One region of the Alteromonas sp. R7 genome, then DNA from elsewhere that is predicted to be linked to it. Evidence: predicted binding sites of a transcription regulator. Region 1 holds the regulator's gene; the other holds the start of a gene.
The links. The regulator FliA, encoded in region 1, starts transcription of late flagellar genes. The targets are predictions, from matches to a motif close to CTAAAGNTNNNNNNNNNNNNGCCGATA.
Positions count from the first base shown of each region.

Region 1 (8,129 bases):
ATCGGGCGTGTCGTGAAGATAAATGGCATGCTTATTTGGAAGCATGAATTTCACTTTACCAAGGGCATTGTGCGGACCGGGCTTTTGTCTGAGTGTATAGTGAAATGTACCACGGCTAACATTTGTCCAATCAAACTCATCGACAGGGCTGAAGCCGCTGACACCGGCGGGCTGGGCTTCGTAACCTTGCTCAACCAATAAAGAAGGATTGGTTTTTAATTTCGCCAGCTTGTCTTTAGTGGCTATACTGAAAGGCACGGTCCAGTAGGGGTTAAACACCATATACTTCATTGATTCAGCGAAAACGGGCGTTTGCCTCACTGGTGTACCGACAATCACAGGCATTCCCAATGTTTCCTCACCTTCAGTAAATCCTCTCAACTGAAACGAAGCAATGTTAACGCGTAAATATGTTGACCAAGTTTGATGAGGGAGCCAGCGCCAACGCTCTAAGTTTGCATCAATTCTTTCTAACCAAGAAAACGTGGTGGCATTTAATGCTTCTAAAGTGGAACTTCCCACGATACCATCTGGCTCTAAGCCCGCAGACATTTGAAACTGCTTAACCGCGTCCAGTAAATCTTTATCGAATAACTCTGAATAGGTGCCTGGCCCTAAAAGACGAGACTTCAGCAACACAACTCTTTCGCTCGTTGAGTTCAGCTTAAGTGTTGGGCCAACTGGAATTTGTGTGGTAACTGTAGAAACTGCCGTGAGTAAACTACGCTTTTTTTCTAACAGTAACTGGTATTCATGGTGTGATGGCCACATGGCCCGCAATGTTGCAGAAACACCGTTAGTTAATGCGTGATTTAGCGATGCCACAGGATCCGCTTCTCTTTGCTTAAGGAACCACTGCGAATCTGCATTGGCGGGGCTAACAAGCCCATTTAATCGATGCAGAGTTTGACTGATGAAGGCATCGGTTGCTAATACATCTAAGAGTGCTGTATTGGCGTCGCGACTTTCGAGCATTGATGCGTGGTAATACTCGGGCGAGAAGCCATGTAACTCTGAATCAGCAATTTCATGGAGGAGTTCCTGAAGACGGTTTTCAGCATCACTAGTACCAAACCATATAAGCTGATAGCCCTGTTGAGTGTAGACCTCGCTTACCAAAACTCTATTGTGCACACGAGATGGGTTACTATTTTGTGAACCGTATATCTCCACTGAATCAACTAGCAAATTCTCCACACGCTGTCGTAAGTTAGGTTGTTTAGATGCATGAGCTACATGACTAAAAGTCAGCATGATGACAAGGCTGACCCAACAAAACGTTGCAACACGATTTTGTAGTACTACCATGAATAATCCTTTTAAAACGAAGAGTAGGCCCTAGGAATAGTGACGTAATTATAAACTGTTCGTATGTCCCTCGGATACAAAATCTTAATCGCTCTATACAAGTCACTGTAGACAGTAATCACGCATGATTACAGCTCAGATTTGGATAACTTTTGCGTAAAACACAAAGCTGGCACGTTAGTTGAAAACTCACTAGAAGATTCACATAAAGCGTCAATTTTCTGATAGAGAGACACCAAGCCATGCAGTTATCCGGTTATCTTCAGCGATTCGATAAAAATCAGCTGCAAAATTTTACCAGTGGTTTAGGCGCACCCATCGTCCTTTTGGCAATTATGGGCATGGTTATATTGCCTATGCCGCCATTCTTACTGGACGTGCTGTTTAGCTTTAATATTGCGTTGTCGCTAGTCATTATCTTGGTGGCTGTACTTACCCAGCGTCCAGTAGATTTCGGCATTTTCCCCTTGGTGTTACTTATCGCTACCGTTTTGAGACTAGCGCTTAACGTGGCTTCTACTCGCGTTGTTTTACTTTACGGACATGAAGGCGGCGATGCAGCAGGTAAAGTTATCGAAGCCTTCGGTGAGGTCGTGATTGGTGGTAACTACGCCGTAGGTATTGTTGTTTTCGCCATTCTTCTTATTATCAACTTCAAAGTTGTAACCGCAGGCGCAGGACGTATTTCAGAAGTAAGCGCTCGCTTTACGTTAGATGCTATGCCCGGTAAGCAAATGGCCATAGATGCTGATTTAAATGCAGGGTATATAGATCAAGACCAAGCACGTAAACGCCGTGAAGAGATTACCGCAGAAGCGGATTTTTACGGGTCGATGGACGGTGCGTCAAAATTTGTAAAGGGTGATGCGGTCGCAGGCCTTTTCATCATGCTGATTAATATTGTCGGTGGTCTTTTTATTGGCATGATTCAGCACGGGCTTTCATTCGGTAACGCTATAGAAATCTACACCATATTGACCATCGGTGATGGTTTGGTGGCGCAAATTCCTTCATTGTTACTTTCGGTCGCTACAGCCATTATCGTTACTCGTGAAAACGAGACCCAGGAAATGGGCAAAGAAATCCGCGGTCAGCTTGGTAATAATCAAGCCCTCTATATAGCCTCGGGGGTTCTATTTGTGATGGGTATCATTCCTGGGATGCCTCATATCGCATTCTTAGGGTTCTCATTCTTGATTGCAGGCTTTGCTTACTGGCAGTCGGTCCAAGAAAAGAGAAAGGCCGCAGAGCCCAAAGTGCCAGACAATGTGGTAAAAGATGAATCGGTTGCGCCTGAAGTGAAAGAGCTTGGCTGGGATGATGTTCAGCAGGTAGATACCATCGGATTGGAAGTGGGCTATCGCTTAATTCCTCTTGTCGATAAATCCCAAGGTGGCGAGTTGTTGACGCGCATTAAAGGCGTACGTAAGAAACTATCGCAAGAACTGGGTTTCCTTATTCCGCCTGTCCACATTCGCGATAACTTGGATTTAGAGCCCAACACTTACACCATCGCTATGCTAGGCGTAACGATAGGCGATTCCATCATCAGTCACGATGAAGAACTTGCTATTAATCCAGGGCAAGTGTTCGGTAAATTAGAAGGGCGTGCCACTAAAGACCCCGCGTTCGGCTTGGACGCAGTATGGATTAAGCCCAATAAACGGGAGCATGCACAAACCCTTGGGTACACAGTAGTAGACGCTGCGACCGTTGTAGCGACCCATTTAAGCCAATTACTCTCTAACAATGCATATCAATTATTAGGGCACGAGGAAGCTCAACAACTTCTTGATATGCTTGCCAAGCAGCATCCGAAACTGGTTGAAGGATTAGTACCAGACATTCTTCCGCTAAGCACCGTCGTGAAAGTACTGCAAACCTTATTGTTTGAAGGCGTGCCTATTCGCGATATGCGTACAATCGTTCAAACACTCAGTGAGTACGGCACGCGCAGCCAAGACCCCGATGTTTTAGTGTCTGCAGTGCGTATTGCCCTTAAACGTTTAATTGTCCAAGAAATTACTCAAGGTGCAAAAGAGATACCTGTCATAACCTTGGCGCCAGAGTTGGAACAGATGTTGCACCAGTCACTTCAAGCAGGTGGCGAAGATGGCGCTGGCATAGAACCAGGTCTGGCAGACAAGCTGCAAAAATCATTGCAGCAAGCCAGTCAGCAGCAAGAGTTAGAAGGAGAGCCTGCAGTACTCCTTACCTCAGGCATGCTACGACCCGTTCTGTCTCGCTTCTTAAAATATTCGGTTGTTGGGCTTCATGTTCTGTCTTACCAAGAAGTGCCTGACGACAAACAAATAAAAATAGTCAGTTCGGTCGGTCAATAATCTGACACTGGGTGATTGGAGAGGTTGCAATGAAAATTAGACGTTTCTTCGGCAAAGATATGCGTGAGGCGTTAAGCCAAGTTAAAGCTGAATTGGGCAGTGACGCTGTGATCATGTCAAATCGCAAAGTCGCTGACGGTATTGAGCTTGTCGCAGCCTACGACAAAGAACCTGAAGCGAAGTTGTTTACGCCGAAAGCGTCTCCACAAGCAGCTGCAAAAACACCTGGCCAAAAGGCAGTGCCTAGCTTGAGCGAAATCATTGGTGACGACGGTCCTGATAGCCTTAAAGCACTGCTAGAAAAGCAGCACGGTGGAAATAATGGCGTAGCGAGTCCCGCGCAACCTAACCAACCAATGACAGCAAATGCTAAGCACGCCAATGAAATTGCTTCGCACTTAGACTTCTCAGAAGCCTTTATTGACGACGTAGAAGCCCAGCAGTCTTCTCATGAACCAGTTCGTCAGAACGCTTTCCCAGAGCATCAAGCGTCGAGTATGGATGATACCGCTGTGACGCAGTCAGCGGAGCTTGCGCAAATCAAGGAAGAGCTAGCGTCTCTTCGCGATGTATTGCAATATCAAGTGGCCGACTTGATGGAAGCTAAAAACAAACGTCAAAAACCTGTTCATCAATATCTAATCACCCGTTTAACCGATATGGGGTTAAGCAACGCGTTAGCGAAACAGCTTATTAGCTATACGCCGTCACATTACAACGAACGAGATGCATGGGTATATCTTCTTAACCTATTGGCTAATCGCATAAATGTGACAGGAAACGATATACTTAGCGCACAAGGTGCTGTTGCATTAGTAGGACCAACAGGTACCGGTAAAACAACTACCGTTGCGAAACTTGCTGCCCGCTATGCGCAAAAATACGGTGCAGAGTCGGTTGCGATGATTACCATCGATACGTATAGAATTGCCGCCTATGAGCAGCTAGCGACATACGGAAAGATTATTGGCTGCACGGTGAGAAAAGCGCAGACTAGTGAAGAACTTGCGGATTTATTATTCCAACTTCGTCATAAGCGACTAGTATTGATTGATACGGCTGGATTTAGTCAAAGAGATAGTCGATTAATTAAACAAATTAAGCAGTTTGATAACGGACAAATGCCAAATGTTAAAAAATATTTGGTAGCGCAAGCAAATACGCAATATCCTGCTTTGCAGAGAATCATTCAAGCGTATGATGATATTGAACTAAGTGGCTGTATTTTCACAAAGTTAGATGAGTGCTACTCTTTAGGAGAGGTGCTTAGTGCAGCGGTTGAATACCAATTACCGGTTAGTTATGTCACCGATGGTCAAAAAGTACCTGAAGACATTAAGATTGCAGAAGCGAAATCTTTGGTTTCCGCTGCTGCAAAGCTTTATAAAAAGTACGGTTTGAATCATACTAGTGGTAACAACGCAATTAAAACAGCATAAGCAGTATGATTGACGACCAAGCGAGTAGCTTAAGAAAAATGAAGCAATCACGGTTAATCAAAGTAATCGCCGTCACCGGTGGCAAAGGTGGCGTAGGTAAAACAAACATTACATTGAACACCGCTATCGCCATGGCGAAGCAAGGTAAACGTGTAATGGTTCTCGATGCGGACCTCGGTCTTGCTAACGTAGACGTTATGTTAGGTTTGCGTGTTGAGAAAAACTTATCCCACGTGCTTTCCGGCGAATGTACACTTGATGAAGTATTAGTGACCGGTCCGCACGGAATAAAGATTGCCCCTGCCACATCAGGCACGCAGTCGATGGCAGAATTGTCGCCAACGCAACACGCTGGCCTAATTCGTGCCTTTAGTGAGCTGCGCTCGCAAATTGACGTGCTTATCGTTGATACAGCGGCAGGTATTTCAGACATGGTGTTGAGCTTTTCAAAAGCCTCACAAGACATCATGGTCGTTGTGTGTGACGAGCCTACTTCATTGACAGATGCGTATGCATTGATAAAAATTCTGAATAGAGAGCACGGTGTTTTCCGCTTCAAAGTTGTGGCTAATATGGTGCGCGACGTGCGAGAAGGCCAAGAGCTATTTAGTAAATTGAGCAAAGTGACAGGGCGTTTTTTAGATGTTGCACTAGAATTAGTGGCGACAGTACCGTTTGACGAGAACATTCGTAAAGCAGTGCGTAAACAAACAGCCATTGTCGATGCTTACCCAGGTTCACCGGCAGCCGTTGCAATAACACAGTTGGCGAGTAAAGCCTTAACATGGCCTATTCCAGCGCAGCCAGGTGGCCATTTAGAGTTTTTCATTGAACAATTAGTTGCAGAAAAAGCCGTAGGAAGTCAGCGTTGAACAGCAAGGCAGCCGCTTATCAACAACAAACCGATAAAGCGCAGTTAGTCGAAAGACATGCGCCATTGGTTAAGCGTATAGCGCATCACTTGATAGCGCGATTGCCGGCTAGTGTTCTTGTAGACGATTTAATTCAATCAGGCATGATTGGATTATTAGAAGCCGCGCGAAACTTTGATGGTTCAAAAGGAGCCAGCTTTGAAACGTTTGCCGGTATTCGCATTCGCGGTGCTATGCTAGATGAAATTCGCAAAGGGGATTGGACACCGCGTTCAGTCCACCGAAATGGTCGAGCGATCACTGAAGCAATTTCGCAAGTAGAAAGCGAAACAGGCCGCGATGCTAGAGATTCTGATATTGCTGATAAGCTTAATGTAAGCTTGCAGGACTATCACCAAATGCTTAATGAAGTAAATGCCGGAAAGCTGGTAGGTATTGAAGATTTAGGTGTGTCAGAAGATGTTATTTCGACAGAGCAAAATCGAGGTAGCGACGCACCACTGGAAGATTTGATGCAAGGCGCTTTCCAAAAAGCGCTTGCCCATGCAATTACGACATTACCTGAAAGAGAAGCGATTGTACTTTCGCTGTATTATGATGAAGAGCTGAACCTAAGAGAAATTGGTGAGGTTCTTGATGTAAGTGAATCGAGAGTCAGTCAAATTCACAGTCAGGCCATGTTAAAACTCAAATCACGAATGAAGTCGTGGCAAGCTGACGAAGAATAGAAATTAATAACAATTAACCCCTCACTGGAGGCTATTTTGGACAAAAGCATGAAAATTCTCGTGGTCGATGATTTTTCTACCATGAGACGTATCATCAAAAACCTACTTAAAGATTTGGGTTTTTCCAACATCCAGGAAGCGGATGACGGAAGTACTGCATTGCCTATGTTGCAGCAAGGTGATTTCGATTTCGTAGTTACCGATTGGAACATGCCTGGAATGCAGGGTATTGACTTGCTTCGCGCGATTAGAGCCGATGACAAGCTCAAGCACCTACCAGTACTTATGGTTACTGCTGAAGCGAAGAAAGAGCAAATTGTTGCCGCCGCGCAAGCAGGTGTTAACGGCTACGTTGTTAAGCCGTTCACTGCAGCAACACTTAAAGAAAAATTAGATAAAATATTCGAACGTTTAGGTTGATCCAGACGCTCACCAGAGAAATGAGGTTTACTGGATGTCAACGAATGTAAACGTTCCAATTTCGTTGGAAGAAGCAAAACAGCTCGTCACCTACCTCGAAGAGGGTGACAACGCTTCAGCCAATGCCCTATTAGAAGCGGCCTCAATGAAAGAAAACGTTGAGTTATTTGCCGAAGTAGGGAAACTGACGCGTCAGCTTCATGACGCGCTGAATAATTTCCAAATAGACGACCGCATTAAAAATCTCGCGACCGATGATATTCCCGATGCACAATCCCGCCTAACCTACGTAATTGAAGAAACTGAAAAAGCTGCTAATACTACTATGGATGCCGTTGAAGCGAGCATGCCTATAGCTGAAATGCTGTCGGCGCGCATCGAAAAGGTTATGCCTGAGTGGAAGAAGCTGATGAATCGCCAAATAGAGTTGGGTGAATTCAAGGCTTTATGCGCAGACTTAGACGAATTGTTGGAAGAAGGTTCGGCACAGTCAGCTAAACTTACACAGTTACTTACAGAAGTATTGATGGCTCAAGGTTATCAAGACTTAACTGGTCAGGTTATTCGCCGCGTTATCGACTTGGTTAAAGAAGTGGAAGACAGCTTAGTTAACATGCTTACCATGTTTGGTGAACGCGACGGTGCAGAACAAACTAAACCATCCAGCGTTAAGGCCGATAAGGTTGATGGTGTAGAGGCAGAAGGCCCTATCATTGATGCCGATAAGCGCGACGACGTCGTGTCAGGCCAAGATGATGTAGATGATCTTCTGTCTAGCTTAGGTTTTTAGGGGAGCGGGCGCATGTCGTTTGATGTTGACGAGGATATATTACAGGACTTTCTAGTTGAGGCTGGAGAGATACTTGAACAATTACAAGAACAGCTCGTTGATCTTGAGAACAATCCTGAAGATGCGGATTTGCTGAATGCAATTTTCCGTGGTTATCACACAGTTAAAGGGGGAGCAGGGTTCCTGTCTCTTACCGAGTTAGTAGAAATTTGTCACGGTGCGGAAAACGT
Region 1 covers NZ_JBVTQX010000002.1:30,144-38,272, reverse strand. Annotated here, with positions in the region: gene AC0J2X_RS03030 (L,D-transpeptidase family protein) at 1-1,308, opposite strand, end outside; gene flhA (flagellar biosynthesis protein FlhA) at 1,551-3,650, shown strand; gene flhF (flagellar biosynthesis protein FlhF) at 3,680-5,089, shown strand; gene AC0J2X_RS03015 (MinD/ParA family protein) at 5,095-5,961, shown strand; gene AC0J2X_RS03010 (RNA polymerase sigma factor FliA) at 5,958-6,689, shown strand; gene cheY (chemotaxis response regulator CheY) at 6,726-7,109, shown strand; gene AC0J2X_RS03000 (protein phosphatase CheZ) at 7,144-7,899, shown strand; gene AC0J2X_RS02995 (chemotaxis protein CheA) at 7,912-8,129, shown strand, end outside.

Region 2 (8,129 bases), 570 kb from region 1:
GAGAGACATTCTTCTGGCGCGAGCTTACAAAAAGCGCAAGACGATAGCGACTCAAATGCCGTTTTAGCCAAGCGCCAGATGAGTAAAGAAGATCAATTAGACGCATGCCGTGAAATGGTCAATATTGCCATGGGGCGTGCGGGTGAGAATCTTGCTCAACTGCTAGGTGAATTTATTGATTTGCCTATCCCAAACGTCAACTTAATTGAAAGCAACGAACTGTCTATGGCGGTTGCGGAAATTAATCGTAACGACAGTGTGTCGGCAGTTTCAAAAGGCTTTATTAGTGAAGGTATAAGCGGCGAAGCGCTGGTCATTTTTACCGACACAAATTCTCAAAACATCGTTGAACTATTAAAGTATCCGCCGTCAGCTTCCTCAGACCAACTAGCGCTAGAAGCACTAATGGATGTTTCCAATATTCTTATCGGGGCCTGTTTAAACGGTTTGTCAGAGCAGTTAAATGTCGCCTTTAGCCACACGCATCCGGTGCTACTGGGGCAGCACCAAGGACTATCAACGCTTTTAAGTGATAACGTGCAGCGATGGGGCAAGCTCATGGCTATCGAAATAGGTTATGCCATTAAGGCCAGAGATATTTCCTTTGACCTGCTGTTGCTATTTCCTGGTGACGCCATGAACCATATCTATTCTCGGCTGCTCGATGATGACGCTGTCACACAAGACAAGGAAAGTATATGAATGCATCAACAGACGCACTTTCCACCGGTGCTTTAGCTAATTCTTCTCAAGTACCCGCAGAGCTTCTCGATTCCATTGAAGTGGGCATTGCAGTGCTAGACCGCAACTTCAACGTTCAAGTGTGGAACAAGTTTCTTGAAAACCATGGTGCAAAGAAAGCGGAAGCAATCATTGGAGACAGTCTTTTTTCTCATTTCCCGGAAATAGAGGAAAAGTGGTTGAGAACCAAAGTCGACCCTGTGTTCAATTTGAAGAGCCCGGTGTTTATTATTTGGGAACAGCGCCCTTACTTGTTTAAGTTTGGTTGTAATCGTCCTGTAACCAGCGCTGCAGAGTTCATGTACCAAAATGTGACCATGTTCCCTATTGTTGATAAGCGCGGCAACGTAGAGCGGTTTTGTATGCTTGTTTACGATGTCACTGAGCAGGCGCTTGGTAAGCGTGGAATGGAGCATCTTAACGAAGAGTTGAAAACAGCGAGCCGCGTGGACGGTTTAACTGGGCTATATAATCGTCGCTACTGGCAGGAACGCTTTGATGAGATGCACAAACTTTGTGTGCGCCGAGAAAAGCCAAGTACTGCGCTTATGCTCGATATCGACCATTTTAAACGTATTAACGATACTTATGGTCATCAGGCTGGGGATAAGGTGATTAAGATGTTAGCAGCGCTAATTAAGCGCTGTGTGCGAGAAACCGACCTTGCAGGGCGCTACGGCGGAGAGGAATTTGCCATTATTCTGAATGACTCTTCGGTTGAAGATGCCAAGATAGTTGCCGAACGCATCAGACAATTAGCAAAGCGTTTAGTGGTAGAACACGAAGGTGAGTCAATAAGTTTCACTGTTAGTTTAGGTCTTGCACAATTCTCTCCTGACTTTAAAGGAGCGATGGCATGGCTTGAGTGTGCTGATCAGGCGCTTTATGAAGCAAAAGAAAACGGCCGAAATCAATATCGCATTTATGCAGCGCCTAGCGCATTATAGCGCTAGGCGTAGGGTGTTTTTGAGCTCTTGAAAGGTAACAGGCTTCACTAAGTGGTATCGAATACCTGCCTGCAGCGACGCTTCTTTATCGCTTCTGTGAGCATTCGCCGTAAGGGCGATGATTGGAAGGTCAGGGTGACCTTCTTTCATTATTTTAGCGACTTCCAAGCCATTGATATCTGGTAAGTTGATATCCAGCAGTACACAGTCAAACGCATTTTCACTCACTCTAATAATAGCGTCGTCACCGGTGTAACTCACGGTAACTTCGTGACCCATACATTGCAGCATATACCCCACCATTTCTGCATTAATGGGCTCGTCTTCTACCAGTAACACGTTGGCCTTTTTCGTTGTTTCAACAACTCTTGCGTTACTTGCTGTGAGGTGATGGAGCGCATCTACAAACCGGTTTCTATCTATGGGTTTTACAAAGCTTTGATAGATGGGGAGTTCACTGTTTGCGATAATGTTGGCAATATCTGGGGTTGCTGACAGCACAATAACGGGCGGTACCCGTTCACCAAAAATCGCCTTGAGCGTCCTCACTAGCTCAAGACCATTCATGCCCGGCATGTACAAATCTGCAATAATGCCTGAAAACTGAAGTATTTCTTCGTGCAGATTAAGCAAGTTCGCACCAGATGAAAACGTGCGTGCGCTAAAGCCCTCTTTGGTAATAATTGATTGTAAATGCAGCCTAGATATCTCTAAATCGTCAACTACGGCGAAGGTCGCATTAGACGGTGCTGAATTTGTAGCGGGAAGGTCCTCAATAGGTTTCAGAGGCAGTAAAATTTTAAACTCTGTACCAACTCCAACTGTACTGGTTACCTGTAGTGCACCGCCCAGCTTATCAACGCTGCGTTTAGCTACAGACAAGCCAATTCCTGCCCCCGGGAAGCGCTGACCAGTTGAGTGTTCACCGCGATAGAAGCGTTCAAACATGCGCTTTTGCGTCGCCTCATCAATTCCTATTCCAGTATCACTAATTATAATAACGAGAAAAATCCCTTGGTTTTTCACCAAGGTTGTAACGGTGACGTCAATCAGTCCATTAGCCGTAAATTTAACGGCGTTATCAAGAATGTTAACTACTACTTTAGAAAGGACGACAGGATCCGTTTCTGCGTAATGGGGCACACTGTGACTACAGTGCATATTAAATTCGATTTTTTTGTCTTTTACGCGTACAGAAAACGGCGAGATACATTCGTCGAGCAAGCTGATTAGGTCGACATCTGAAAAGTGCAGGTCGTCTTCAGTGTTATTGGTTAATACATCGGTAAGGTTGTTGGTAAGATTAAGAAGTCGATAGCTGGATTGTTCAGCCTGCTGAATTAGTCTGGTGCGCTCTTCTTCCATGTTAGGAATAAGTTCAAGAGCACTGATAATTGCACTTATTGGCGCTCTGAATTCATGACTAATCAGTTGCAAAAACTCTTTGTTTTGCAAATCTCTATCGTCATCCACAACGGCAAGTCTCAACTTCGATTTACCAAACTTTTTAGGCGACTTGTTTGCGTTACTTTTGTAAAAAAAACATGCAATAAAATACCAAAGTACAATGACGACTGCGCCCAAAATAGTAGTGAGAAGCATCTTATTGCGCAACGCCTGAATACGCAGTAACAACGCGTTTTCTTCCGCCTGCATGGCATTGACCATAGGCAGCAGGCTAAATTGCTGCTGAATACGTTGAGTTGCATCGTCTGTCGGCAACTCAATAAGAGTATAAAGTAAATCTAGTGTGGTTTGCGCGACCTGCCGTGCAGACGCGCTATTCAATCCTTCTTTTGCTATTGCAAAGTCTCTCTCGGATAAGACGGTGGGCGAGATAGCTTGACCTGCACTACTGCGAAGGTATTCTGATATATCTTGAACGGTGACCTGTAGCTCGCGCTTTAAAATAGTATAATTCGCGGGGCCAGAAAACGCGCTGCTCTCCACCTGAAACGTAAACTGATTGATACTAGACTCAGTGGCAAGAATATTGTCCTCTAAATAACTCTGCTGCTTTAAGGCTGCTATGAGAGCTTGTTGTTTGCTCATCAGCGCGATTAAAACCGCAATGACAACCATAGCGATCAACAGTGCTGTAACACTCACTTTTGAAAAAGTGAATGTCCGCGAAATTGATGATGATTTGCGCTGCGACTGGCCAGCCTGGTTTGAGCTCACGTTCATCCTTGCAAGTAATATGCGGTAGAGATACCTACCTTAAATGTAGGCAACTAACGCTAACTTGCAAGGAAGTAGAATAAAATTACGGTGACTCAACGCGCTTTATGTGGTGCCTAATTGAATACAAAAAGCAAAGGCTGGGAATTACCATGACTGCTGTGAGAATAAAGAACAAGCTCCAATTGCCTTCAAGACTATCTACAACAAAGCCGCTGCTAGAAGCGACCAAAGTTCTGCCTGCAACACTCAGGGAGGCCATGAGTGCGTATTGGGTTGCACTAAACGCCCGATTACACAATAGTGAGATAAACGCGACCATGGCAACGGTGCTCCAAGCCCCTGTAAAACCATCGACAATAACGGTTATGGCTAAAAGAGATGTGGAAGGGCCTGTTTGCGCGATCAGTGCAAATAGTAAGTTAGACGCGGCCATGGCCACACCCGCAATCATTAATCCGCGGTAAATACCGTAGCGAATGTTAACCAACCCACCTAACAGTGAAAACACAATGGTTACCCACCAGTTGAGCAATTTTGAGTAAGTAGCGATATCGCTATTAGAAAAGCCAATTTCTTTATAAAACACGATACTCATGCGGCCTAGAAAGGCTTCACCGATTTTAAATAGAAAGATGAACAGTAAAAACGACGCCGCTAATTTAACGCCGTTTCGATTGAAAAATTCGGCGAATGGCGTGACAAGAGTAGTTTGTATCCAGTGAAAAACGGGAGACTGCTTTGTATCTTTGGCTGTTATCTTTTCAAGTAAGGCTTCGCGGTCAATTTGTGGCTCGTTCGCTAAATACGTGGCGCACATTAATAAAGCCATGAGAGCACCGAGTAAAAGATAAATGTTTGGCCAAGTCCAAGATGTCATGTCAGCCAAGAAGAACGGGATAGCACCAAGCCCGCCATAACCTGTCCACCAGCCAGCGGTGGCTACTGAAGACGCAGCTGACATGCCGTCTTTGTCGTCTTGGGCAATACAGTCAATGCGAAAACCATCGATGGCGATATCTTGCGTGGCTGAGGCAATAGCAATAAGCAAACCGACTAATGCAACATAAAACAAATCTTGGTCTGCAGTGAGTTGAGACATCACTAAACACAGCAAAACTACACAGCCTTGCATAGCGAAAATCCAACCTCGTCGTTGACCTAATAGTGGGGGCTTGATTTTGTCGACAAGCGGAGACCAGAGGAAATTAAAAGAGTATGTCGCGAAAATAATGCCGAATAAGCCGATGGCCGAGCGAGACAAACCTTCATCTTTGAGCCAAGCAGATAGCACTGAACTAATCATGATCCAAGGGAAGCCACTGGAAATGCCGAAAAGAAATATACTGAGGTATCGTTTGTCGTTAAACGTTTTTAAAGCGTTGAGCAAAACTGCGGCCTTAGGCAAGAATACAAAAGCATATTGAGCCATGAACCACAGTGAGAAGCAATAACGCGTTGAAGTGAAAATTTTACTATGGACGAATGCCTACGCAGTCGAGTGGGCAATGACCCAAACCTTCAAGGAAATTCACGCAGTTATTTAGTTCATCTACAAGAAACTGGTCGTTAATTAGCTTATCTTCATTCCAATAATGCACTTGGTGAAGTAAATGCCAAAAAACCCGTTCTTTTTGTGTATAGGGCTGCGTTAAGGTGTAATCAATTTGCCCCCATTCTTCCATACTATCCCAAAAGAATAGCTCGATCTCCTCGATAGGAAGCTCTCCTTGCCAAAATGCTCTCAAATAGAAACACAGCTGCTTTGCTTTGTTATCTACGAAATCTTGAACACTCACAAGTAACTCAACCGTTTATGTTTGCTAAAAGTATTATAGTTCATAACAATCTTACTGCTTAGGACAGAGGCTTGCTATTTACACCATTAAATTTAGGTAATTGTTTTGGATACTAATTTAGCGTAATCGGTTAATTATCGAATTACCAGCCTAGGTGGCGAGTCCAACCAATAGTGCTATTTGCAACTATCTGAATATGAGGGGATTTCTGAAACTCCTTTATACTAAAGGCTAATAAATTGCTGGGAATAATTATTTGTCGATAGTGCATCTTTAGTGCGTTTTTTGCGCTAATCTTTCGTTTTTGCGTGGTACTGTTCGCCCAATCGTTAAATCCACTTAGTGACAGATCCAATATTGGAAAGCTGGACTGCGCTATATTATCTATAACTAATGTATTCGTTGATTCTTCTGGCCAAAAAGGTGAAATGGCTACGAAAGTGTCTGGATGAAGTTGAGGCTGTTGCTCTACGACGGACAAGTAAGTTGTGGCCAGCATGCCTTGTGCAATGACCATACGGTAGCCTGAATTGTCTTGTAAATAATTATTCAATGCATTGAGTTGTAAACTCAGCGCTGAAGTTGCTGATTCAAAATTGAGATACTGCGTAAGTTGATTACTTCTGGGGTGGATATTTTGGGCTGACATAGACGTAGTTTCAGAGTCTGATATGTCGGTGTTTGTAGATTCAGCAGGTAGATTCTGCTGGGACGTGACATTGACCGGCAAATTAAACGGACTTATCACTACATTCCAGCCTTTTTCTGCAAGCATGTTGGCAAGGCTATTTCCCTGCGCGAGCGTAAGGCTAGAGGGAAAAGGCTCGGTGAGTATGATAGCCACACCCAAAGGTAATGGTGTTTGCGCTTCAATTTCAATAATTGGGGATTCAACTTCTCCAATCATCAAAGGTTTCACTTCTCCAGGCAGATAGGCGTGACTAACATCTGTGAAAAAGTCACAGTGAGCTGTCATAGGCAATAGTGAAACAATAACAGCAAATGTTAAAAGGAGAGCGTGCCTTTTCATAAAATGTGGTTTGCCTTTACCTTAATCTGGATCTATTCAGCTTTGACAGCATCAAATTAATTCGTACATCAAGCGTATACGAAGGTTATCGGCAGGGTGCGTTAAAACTAAAATGGAGTCTATTGATAAAGTTGAGTAGCGTTAGAACGCTACTCAATACTTTCTGAGAGCGGCTTTGGGCAAAACGGACTAAAAGGGTTGGCGACATTAAAGTGCAGCCAATGCCCAAGTGTCGGGTGCGAAAGACTCAAGCTTTCAGCATGAAGCTGTAAACGAGGCGCCATGGATAACGCTTCTTCATGGGCATAGAGTCTATCTCCCAAAATAGGGTGACCCAAAGCAAGCATATGTACTCGCAGTTGGTGAGAGCGACCGGTAATAGGATAAAGGGCAACGAGAGAATAGGGTCGCTCTTTTTCATCCAGTGTGCGCTCAATGACGTCAAAGTGCGTTACGGCTTTTTTACCGCGCTCGAAGTCTACCATTTGCTTTGGCCTGTTTGGCCAGTCGCAAATAAGGGGAAGGTTAACCTCTCCGCTGTCTTGTTCTACATGCCCATGAACACGTGCGAAGTAGCGCTTTTTAGTTTGACGTAACTCAAACTGTTTCGAGATATGGCGATGGCTGTCTTTATTAAGCGCCAGCACCAAAATACCCGAAGTCGCCATGTCTAAGCGATGCACTACTGTGGCGGTGGGGTACACACGGTTCACCCGGCTAATCAGCGAGTCGCGGTGCTCTAATGCTTTGCCCGGAACGCTCAATAGCCCGCTAGGTTTATGCGCAACCACCATGTCCTCATCTTGATACAAAATATCAAGATAAGGTGTCATCGGTGGGTTATAAACAAAACTTGGGTTCGCCATTATATTATGTACTCGTTACTTCACAGTCGATTTTGAATGTTTAACCTTTCGAGGCTACGGGTTATTTACCACAATACGAATGGCGTCCAGCTGAACATCTGCATCCTGAATAACTTTATCAAGGGCGTTCATTTGCGTTTCAATAAACTCAATTTCGCTGTCACGTACTGCTGGGTTACGCTTTTGAAGATCGCGTAAGCGCTGTATTTCTTCGTTAAGCGTGCTGTGCATGCTGTTAAGTGCGTCGTGTTGCTTTTGGTTGGCTTGCTGATGGGCAAGCTTACGCGCCTTTTCAATGGCAAGCTCAAGCGGCTGTTGCAAGGCTTTTAGAAGCTGAGCCGAGATCTTACGTCCAATTTTACGCTTAACGTCGAAGCTCAATTCAGACGGGTTTCCTTGCGCATCTAAACACACGCGCACGGGCGTTTGAGGTAAGAAGCGACCCAACTGAAGCGCTTTAGGCGCTTGCGCTTGCAGCACAAACAACGCCTCAACCCAATAAGCGCCTTTTGGCAAAGACGGCTCGGCAATAAAGCCCATGCTGCTTTTTCCGTGTACGTCGGTG
Region 2 covers NZ_JBVTQX010000002.1:603,969-612,097, reverse strand. Annotated here, with positions in the region: gene AC0J2X_RS05435 (response regulator) at 1-702, shown strand, start outside; gene AC0J2X_RS05430 (sensor domain-containing diguanylate cyclase) at 699-1,688, shown strand; gene AC0J2X_RS05425 (response regulator) at 1,683-3,875, opposite strand; gene AC0J2X_RS05420 (AmpG family muropeptide MFS transporter) at 3,955-5,301, opposite strand; gene AC0J2X_RS05415 (hypothetical protein) at 5,345-5,668, opposite strand; gene AC0J2X_RS05410 (DUF3530 family protein) at 5,811-6,698, opposite strand; gene rluA (bifunctional tRNA pseudouridine(32) synthase/23S rRNA pseudouridine(746) synthase RluA) at 6,848-7,564, opposite strand; gene rapA (RNA polymerase-associated protein RapA) at 7,619-8,129, opposite strand, start outside.
Region 2: a site for FliA is predicted at 6,785-6,811, ahead of AC0J2X_RS05410 (DUF3530 family protein). Genes of this name have one in related genera too.